Regions from separate parts of the Siccibacter colletis genome, predicted to be linked through region 1. Evidence: predicted binding sites of a transcription regulator. Region 1 holds the regulator's gene; the other holds the start of a gene.
The links. The regulator CRP, encoded in region 1, controls carbon source genes, mostly activating them, when cyclic AMP is high. The targets are predictions, from matches to a motif close to ATGTGANNNNNNTCACAT.

Region 1 (4,414 bases):
AGCGGCGAAGAAACGCGGCTGGCTGGGCGTAGTGATGCATTTTCGCGGCTGCAGCGGTGAGCCGAACCGCATGAAGCGGATCTATCACTCCGGGGAAACCGAAGACGGCAGCTATTTTCTGTCGTGGCTGAAATCCACCTGGGGCGATGTGCCTACCGCCGCGGTGGGTTATTCACTCGGCGGCAACATGCTGGCCTGCCTGATGGCGAAACAGGGCAGCGACTGTCTGCTTGATGCTGGCGTCGTGGTTTCCGCCCCGCTGCTGCTGGAGCAGTGCTGCTACCACATGGAAAAAGGCTTCAGTCGTTTCTACCAGCGTTATCTGCTCAACCTGCTGAAAGCCAACGCGGCGCGCAAGCTGCACGCCTATCCCGGCACGTTACCGGTCAGTATCAAGCAGCTGAAGCAGATCCGCGGCTTGCGCGACTTCGACGATCTTATCACCTCGAAAATCCACGGTTTTGCAGACGCGCTGGACTACTACCGCCAGTGCAGCGCCATGCCGATGCTGCCCAATGTCGCAAAACCGATGCTTATCATCCATGCTAAAGATGATCCCTTTATGGATCATCACGTGATACCCGACCCGACGCTGCTGCCGCCGTCGATTGAATACCAGTTGACCGACCATGGCGGGCATGTGGGTTTCGTAAGCGGTACGCTGCGCCGCCCGCAGATGTGGCTTGAACAGCGTGTGCCTGACTGGCTGACTCACTATCTGGATGTGCGATGATTATTCCCTGGAAAGAACTCGATCCCGACACGCTCGATAACCTGCTCGAATCTTTTGTGTTGCGCGAAGGCACCGATTATGGTGAACATGAACGCAGCCTCGAACAAAAAGTCTCGGACGTAAAACGTCAACTGCAAACGGGCGAAGCGGTACTGGTCTGGTCTGAACTGCATGAAACCATTAACATTATGCCGCGCGGTCAGTTCCACGGCTGACGACGTTCAGAACCTGTTCCCGCCTGTGCAGTGACGTCGCGTACCCATCAAGGGAGTAGTTTCCTATGTCAGCCAGGCACCCGATTATTGCCGTGACCGGCTCCAGCGGAGCCGGTACCACCACCACCAGCCTCGCCTTCCGTAAGATTTTCACCCAGCTCAATCTGCACGCCGCCGAAATCGAGGGCGACAGCTTCCATCGCTACACCCGGCCTGAAATGGACATGGCGATCCGCAAAGCGCGCGATCTCGGTCGCCACATCAGCTACTTCGGCCCGGAAGCTAACGACTTCGGCCTGCTGGAAGAGACATTCAGCGAATACGGGCGCAGCGGCAGCGGCCAGTCGCGTAAATACCTTCATACTTACGATGAAGCAGTGCCGTGGAATCAGGTTCCCGGCACCTTCACGCCGTGGCAGCCGCTCCCGGAGCCAACGGACGTGCTGTTCTACGAAGGGCTGCACGGCGGTGTGGTCACGCCGCAGCACGACGTGGCGCAGCATGTTGATCTGCTGGTGGGCGTGGTGCCCATCGTTAACCTTGAATGGATCCAGAAGCTGGTGCGTGATACCAGCGAGCGCGGTCACTCGCGCGAGGCGGTAATGGACTCCGTGGTGCGTTCGATGGAGGATTACATCAACTTCATCACCCCGCAGTTCTCGCGCACCCATATCAACTTCCAGCGCGTGCCGACGGTGGATACCTCCAACCCATTCGCAGCGAAAACTATCCCGTCGCTGGACGAGAGTCTGGTGGTGATCCACTTCCGCAATCTGGAGGGCATCGATTACCCCTGGCTGCTGGCCATGCTGCAGGGTTCATTTATTTCTCACATGAATACGTTAGTGGTGCCGGGCGGCAAGATGGGGCTGGCGATGGAGCTGATTATGATGCCGCTGGTGCAGCGGTTGATGGAAGGGAAAAAAATCGAATAACGGTGCGGCGCTGACTGCATGAAGCCTGTCAGCGCCGCCCTGCCGTCAGGCTTCAATCACCTCATACGAGTGGGTGATGTTCACCGCTTTCTCCAGCATCAACGCCACCGAGCAGTATTTCTCTGCCGAGAGCGACACCGCCCGCTCTACCGCCGCGTCTTTGAGCGCTTTACCGGTAACGATAAAGTGCAGATTAATGTGCGTGAACAGGCGCGGCGCCTCTTCCCGGCGTTCGGAGGTAAGCTTCACCTCGCAGTTGGTCACGTCGTGACGCCCCTTCTGCAGAATCGACACTACGTCAATCGCGCTACAACCACCTGCGGCCATCAGTACCATCTCCATCGGGCTTGGCGCTTTATCGCCGGAGTTGCCGTCCATCAGCACCTGATGCCCGGAGGCAGATTCACCCAGGAAGGTCAGGCCTTCCACCCATTTAACACGTGCCTGCATTTGCCTTCTCCTGACTTGCTGATTTGACGACAGATTACTCGTCGCCCGCAAAACAGGCAACGAAAGGCGACCTGCGTCAAGCTGAAACGAGACAATACAAGACACTCATGAAAAGCTATGCTAAAACAGTCTGGCTGTAATCATGTAACATTGATGTTATGCATGTATGCGGCGGATTTTACTCATTAAAGGCGACGAAATCTGACGAGCGCCACTTCCCGGGATGCGGGAATATATGACAGCAACCCCAGAGCAGGGGCATAACCCGGACTCTGGAGCCAGTTTATAACAGAGGATAACAGCGCATGGTGCTTGGCAAACCGCAAACAGACCCGACTCTTGAATGGTTCTTGTCTCATTGCCACATTCATAAGTACCCATCTAAGAGCACGCTGATTCACCAGGGTGAAAAAGCGGAAACGTTGTACTACATCGTTAAAGGCTCAGTGGCAGTGCTGATCAAAGATGAAGAAGGCAAGGAGATGATCCTGTCCTATCTGAATCAGGGTGACTTTATTGGCGAGCTTGGCCTGTTTGAAGAGGGCCAGGAGCGTAGCGCCTGGGTTCGCGCGAAAACCGCCTGTGAAGTCGCTGAGATCTCCTATAAAAAATTCCGTCAGCTGATCCAGGTGAACCCGGACATCCTGATGCGCCTCTCCTCGCAGATGGCGCGTCGCTTGCAGGTCACCTCCGAGAAAGTGGGCAACCTCGCCTTCCTCGACGTAACCGGCCGTATCGCCCAGACCCTGCTGAACCTTGCAAAGCAGCCTGACGCGATGACCCACCCGGACGGAATGCAGATCAAAATTACCCGTCAGGAAATTGGCCAGATCGTGGGCTGCTCCCGCGAAACCGTAGGCCGTATTCTGAAAATGCTGGAAGATCAGAACCTGATCTCCGCACACGGTAAAACCATCGTGGTTTACGGAACCCGTTAAGCCGCTTCGCAACGGCGTGTTACGCGAGTAGCACGCCGTTGTTGTCTCTGCTCGTTGGCTATGTGGCGCAGGCTGATTTACCACCCCGAAGTTAACTACGCACTCCGACAAACGCTGGTGCTCTGTATTCCCGTGGCGGTGGGCCTGATACTGGGCCATCTGCAACAGGGCTTGCTCTTCTCGCTGGTGCCTGCCTGCTGCAATATTGCCGGGCTGGATACACCTCATAAACGCTTCTTCAAACGCCTGTTTATCGGCGGCTCGCTGTTTGCCCTCAGTAGTCTCGCAGTCCAGCTTCTGCTTTATCAGCAACTTCCTCTGCCGATTATTCTGAGCGTCATGGCGCTGGTGCTTGGCGTGACGGCGGAGATCAGCAGCCTGCATGCGCGCCTGCTCCCGGCCTCGCTTATCGCCGCGATCTTTACCCTAAGCCTCGCCGGCAACATGCCGGTCTGGCAACCAATGCTCATCTACACCCTCGGCACGCTGTGGTACGGCGCGTTCAACTGGTTCTGGTTCTGGCTGTGGCGTGAACAGCCGCTGCGGGAGACACTCAGTCTGCTCTATCGCGAACTGGCGAGCTACTGTGAAGCGAAATACAGCATGCTTACCCGGCATACCGACCCGGATACCGCGCTACCGCCATTGCTGGCACATCAGCAGAAGGTGGTGGATCTCATCAGCCAGTGTTATCAGCAGCTGCACATGCTGGCCGCCAACCGCCAGAATGATTACCGGCGCCTGCTGCGCGCGTTCCAGATTGCGCTCGACCTGCAGGAGCATATCTCGGTCAGCCTGCACCAGCCGGAAGAGGTACAAAAGCTGGTGAAGCAGACCCACGCCGAAAAAGTCATTCGCTGGACAGCGCAAACTGTCGCCGGCCGGCTGCGCACGCTTGCCGACGATATTCTCTATCACCGCTATCCGACGCGTTTTTCGATGGATAAGCAGAGCGAAGCGCTGGAAAAGATCGCCCGTCAGCATCCCGATAACCCGGTCGGGCAATTTTTTGATTATCACTTCAGCCGCATCGCCCGCGTGCTGCGCACCCAGCGCCCTCTGTACGTGCGCGACATGATGGAGGACCGGCAGCGCCGCCTGCCGCTGTTCCCGGCGTTAAAAAGTTACCTCTCTTTTAAATCT
Region 2 (4,414 bases), 840 kb from region 1:
AGCCACTACGGCGTGAAGGTATTCGGCAACAGCCACGGCATGTTGCAGAGCTACTGCTCGACCCGCCACTCGCTCTCCAGCTGCGTGATTGCTGAAGAGAACGGCGACATGGAGCGCGATTACGCCTATACCATTGGCCGCGCGCTGGGCGATCTGGAGTCCCCGGAGTGGGTCGGCCAGGAGTGCGCCCGTCGTACCCTGTCGCGCCTGTCGCCGCGCAAATTGCCGACCATGAAAGCCCCGGTGATCTTTGCCCGTGAAGTGGCGACCGGTCTGTTCGGACATCTGGTGGGTGCCATCAGCGGCGGCGCGGTCTACCGTAAGTCCACCTTCCTGCTGGACTCCCTCGGCAAGCAGATCCTGCCGTCGTGGCTCACCATCGAAGAGCACCCGCACCTGCTTAAAGGCCTCGCCTCGACGCCGTTCGACAGCGAAGGCGTGCGCACCGAGCGTCGCGACATCATCAAAGACGGCATTCTGACGCAGTGGCTGCTTACTAACTATTCCGCGCGCAAGCTGGGGCTGAAAAGCACCGGTCACGCGGGCGGCATCCACAACTGGCGCATCCAGGGCCAGGGCCTCGGCTTTGACGCGCTGCTAAAAGAGATGGGCACCGGGCTTATCGTCACCGAGCTGATGGGTCAGGGCGTCAGCGGTATTACCGGCGACTACTCGCGCGGCGCGGCGGGCTTCTGGGTAGAGAACGGCGAAATCCAGTATCCGGTGAGCGAAATCACCATTGCCGGCAACCTGAAGGATATGTGGAGCAATATCGTGACCATTGGCGACGATATTGAAACGCGCAGCAATATTCAGTGTGGGTCCGTACTGCTTCCGGAGATGAAGATCGCCGGCCAGTAATATCAGGGGAGCGCAACGCTCCCCTTTTTCATCACAACAATAAAAAGGTGCCGTCATGCGTAAGACACTGTTAGCAATGTTGACCGTTTCATCCCTGTTTGTTGCCTCATCGGCGGCTTTTGCTGCCGATCTGGACGAAGACATGGACATCCTGAGTGAAAACTATCAAATCGTACTCAAAACCGATGACGCCGGTGAAATGAAAACCGCGCTCGGCAAGATGCGCGCCGCCGCGCTGGATGCAAAAAAATCCGCCCCGGTGAAGCTGGAAAACAGCGCCCCGGACAGCGCAGAGATGCAAGATTACCGCCACGGGCTGGATACGCTGGTGGGGCAGATTGATGACGCGCTGGCGCTGGCAGGTGCCGGAAAAGTGAAAGAGGCGCAGACCGCTGCCGAAGCCTTCAAAACCACGCGCAATACCTACCACAAGAAGTACCGCTAATCATCAGGGCCAGCGCCACCGCGCTGGCCTGCGTCGTATCATCGCAATATGACGTTGCCCCCGCAGACGTTACCCGCCGTTCGTTCGCTTTTTACGTCGCCCGACGCTTTTCAGAAAGTGGCGTACTTTGGCGAAAAAAGGGTGCCTGAGAGCCTCTCGCCCCACAACGGTAGCGGGGGTTTCCCCCCGCCGGTTTACCTTCGCGTACTGGGTTCGTAAGCCAGTCGCACCGCGACTTCATACTCACCATAGCGGATCCTGATCTCGCACAGCGCGGGCCGTGTGAGCAGGGCAATGGTCACTGTCGTCAGACAGACGATCAGCACCGCCGCCATCGTCAATGCGTGTCGTTTCATGGTTACGCCTCCTTGCTTTGCAGCAGTGAAAAGGCTAACCTTCCGTTGTTGGTTTGGAAGGGAAAGCCTCACTTTGATGAATAATCAGGTGGGGCTTTTTACTGCCTGCCGTTCACGACAGACAAACCAGTCCTGCGCTCAAGACAGCCAGTCTCAAGCACCCACGCTCATTCTATCCAGCCGTCATAAGCCGCGCTTATTTCCTGTGTAATCCTTCGGCGCACGCCGCAAAACAGAACCCGCTTTTTTTCGCCTGTCCGCCTCCCTTTCAGGTGATATTCATCACATAAACCCAGCATAAAGTAATCATTCACGCGATTTATGTGGAACAGATCACTGCCGCCGCTCGCGCTTCCACATGGAAGTGGAAAAGAACTCGCTACAAACCCCACCAGCCCACCGTTAGTGTTACCCCATCGCAACACAGAATATATGCAGCGTTAACAACGGAGCGGTAATGAACGACGCAGTGTGTCAACAAACGGAACAGACCGCGCAACTCGGCGATCGCATGCTGGCCTGGGTATTCGCCCTGCTTAAGCGTAACCACATCACGCCAAACGCGGTGCAGGAGCAGATGCTCAGCTCGCACGTGCGGGCGATGGCGCACCGGTCAGTGAGCGGCGAGCCGCTGCCGGACGTGGAAGCAGAGCTGTTCGACGAAATCTCCGAGGAGTCGATGCAGCTGGCGCAGGCGGTGGTGGATGAATTCGGCAACCTGCCGGTGGAAGAGGCCTGGCTTTTGTCGGTGCACTTCGAAGTGGCGAAAGACAATCTCTAAGCGCAAAGGAGCGGAATATGGAACAGATTACAGTGGTGATTGGCGACCGTCTGGGCAAAGGCCAGAAAGTGGGCGCAGGGGTTGAGAAAGCCGGTGGCCGTGCGGTAGTGGTGCCGGGCGTGGCGGCGGATATGAAGCTGGGCGACGTTATGAAAGCGGAAAACGCCACCTTCGGGATCTCATTTTGCGGCAGCGGCGGGGCCGGGGCAATCACTGCCCAGACCAAACACGGCTACAAAGCAAAATACGGCATGCGCTCGGTGGAAGAGGGCGTAACGGCCATCAATGAAGGCTGCAACGTCCTGGGCTTCGGCTTTATGGATAAAGAAGAGCTGGGTGAACGCCTGGTGGAAGCCTGGAAGAAGAAGTACGGCAACTGACATGAAAGAGAAATTCACCACCACGGTGAGGGTCAGCGGTAAAGGAGAGAGTAAGGCGCGGGCCTTCTCTGACGCCCTGAGCCACGTTCAGAGGGCGATGCTGAAGTCCTCCAGCCAGGTTTTGCTGCGTATTGAGCCACAGGATGTGCAGGTTGTTCATGCGCGGGAAACGGTGCGGAAAGAGGCGTTTCTGTTTTTCTTTCTGCGCCGTGAAAGACGCATTTTCAGCGTGGAGCTGGAAGTGACTGTCAACGTGACCGCGATTAATCCCGATAAGGTCGATTTCGTCACGCAGTAATCCACTTTCCCTCCGAATATCCCGCTGGGCGTTGCCGATGCGCGACGCTCCGGGTAGTCGCTTGCGGGGACCACAACACAACAGAAGGACGGAGTAATGTTCTTAATAATATTAATAAAATCGCTCATCATCGGCGCGCTGGTTGGCGTCGGTGTGGGGGCCGGGGCTGCTCGCATGTTTCATGCTCCCACCACCCAGGGAATGGGGGCATTTCGTACGCTGGGGGAGCTTAACTCCTGCGAAGGCGATCCCGCCTCGCATTTCTCGTTTGGTCTGGGCTTCTTCTTCAACGCCTGGGCGTCGTCGGTGGCTGCCGGCTCGTTCACCCAGGACGTTGACCATCGCATCATTCCGAACTGGGGTGCGGCGGCGCTGATGATGAAAAACCGCAACGTGGCGGAAACCCTGCACGATCCGAAGAAGATGGCCATTGCTTGTGGCGTCATCGGCATGATCGTGGTTGCCTTCCTCAACACCACCGCGTCCGCGGTGCCGGCTGCGCTGCAGGTGACGGCCGTTAAGGTGCTGGTCCCTGCCGCTAACCTGCTGGTCAATACCGTGATGCCGGTGATTTTCTGGCTGGCGGCCATCGATGCCGGTAAGAAATCGGGCTTCTGGGCCACGGTATTCGGCGGCGCAGCGCAGCTGATCATGGGGAACGCCGTACCGGGTCTGGTACTGGGCATTCTGATTGGTAAGGGCGTAGAAGAGAGCGGCTGGAATCGCGTCACCAAAGTGATGATGACGGCCATCGTTGCGCTGTTCGTACTGAGCGCGTTCTTCCGCGGCTTCGACATCAAGATGATCGAGTCCTTCCACCTGGGCGTGCCGAACTGGCTCGACCTGATCCACAACGCGGTCAGCGGCAAATAAGGGGCTGATGATGGAAGAGAATAAAGGTTTCTGGTATGCCGACTGGTCGTTCCCGATCCTCGTCGGCCTGCTCTCCTCCGGCGTGTTTGCCGGGACGCACATGTACTACCTCTACGGTATCGGCGCGTTTAACGAAGTGGCATTTGTAGCAATGCTGAAAGCGGGCATGGATACCGGCGTCTACGGCGCGGTGGCGGCGTTCGGTGCCAGCTTCCTGTTTGCGCGCATTATCGAGGGATCGCTGGTGGGTATCCTCGACATCGGCGGCGCGATTCAGACTGGCGTAGGTCTTGGTGTCCCGGCGCTGCTGCTGGGCGCAGGCTTCGTATTCCCGGTGGCGAACTTCGGTGCCTCGCTGGTGACCGGGCTGGTGATTGGTCTGGCGATTGGCTACCTGATTATCCTGGCGCGTAAGTTCAC

Region 2: KFZ77_RS17030 (glycine dehydrogenase) is a predicted target of CRP. The motif match lies at 1,933-1,950, and genes of this name have one in related genera.

The regions. Positions count from the first base shown of each region.
Region 1 covers NZ_CP074352.1:329,160-333,573, reverse strand. Annotated here, with positions in the region: gene KFZ77_RS01565 (hydrolase) at 1-733, shown strand, start outside; gene KFZ77_RS01560 (YheU family protein) at 730-948, shown strand; gene KFZ77_RS01555 (phosphoribulokinase) at 1,014-1,883, shown strand; gene KFZ77_RS01550 (OsmC family protein) at 1,929-2,333, opposite strand; gene crp (cAMP-activated global transcriptional regulator CRP) at 2,639-3,271, shown strand; gene KFZ77_RS01540 (YccS/YhfK family putative transporter) at 3,332-4,414, shown strand, end outside.
Region 2 covers NZ_CP074352.1:3,553,010-3,557,423, reverse strand. Annotated here, with positions in the region: gene pmbA (metalloprotease PmbA) at 1-861, shown strand, start outside; gene cybC (cytochrome b562) at 917-1,306, shown strand; gene KFZ77_RS17035 (Hok/Gef family protein) at 1,501-1,662, opposite strand; gene KFZ77_RS17030 (glycine dehydrogenase) at 2,120-2,443, shown strand; gene KFZ77_RS17025 (SFCGS family glycine-rich protein) at 2,461-2,823, shown strand; gene KFZ77_RS17020 (DUF4312 family protein) at 2,825-3,121, shown strand; gene KFZ77_RS17015 (DUF4311 domain-containing protein) at 3,218-3,994, shown strand; gene KFZ77_RS17010 (DUF4310 family protein) at 4,005-4,414, shown strand, end outside.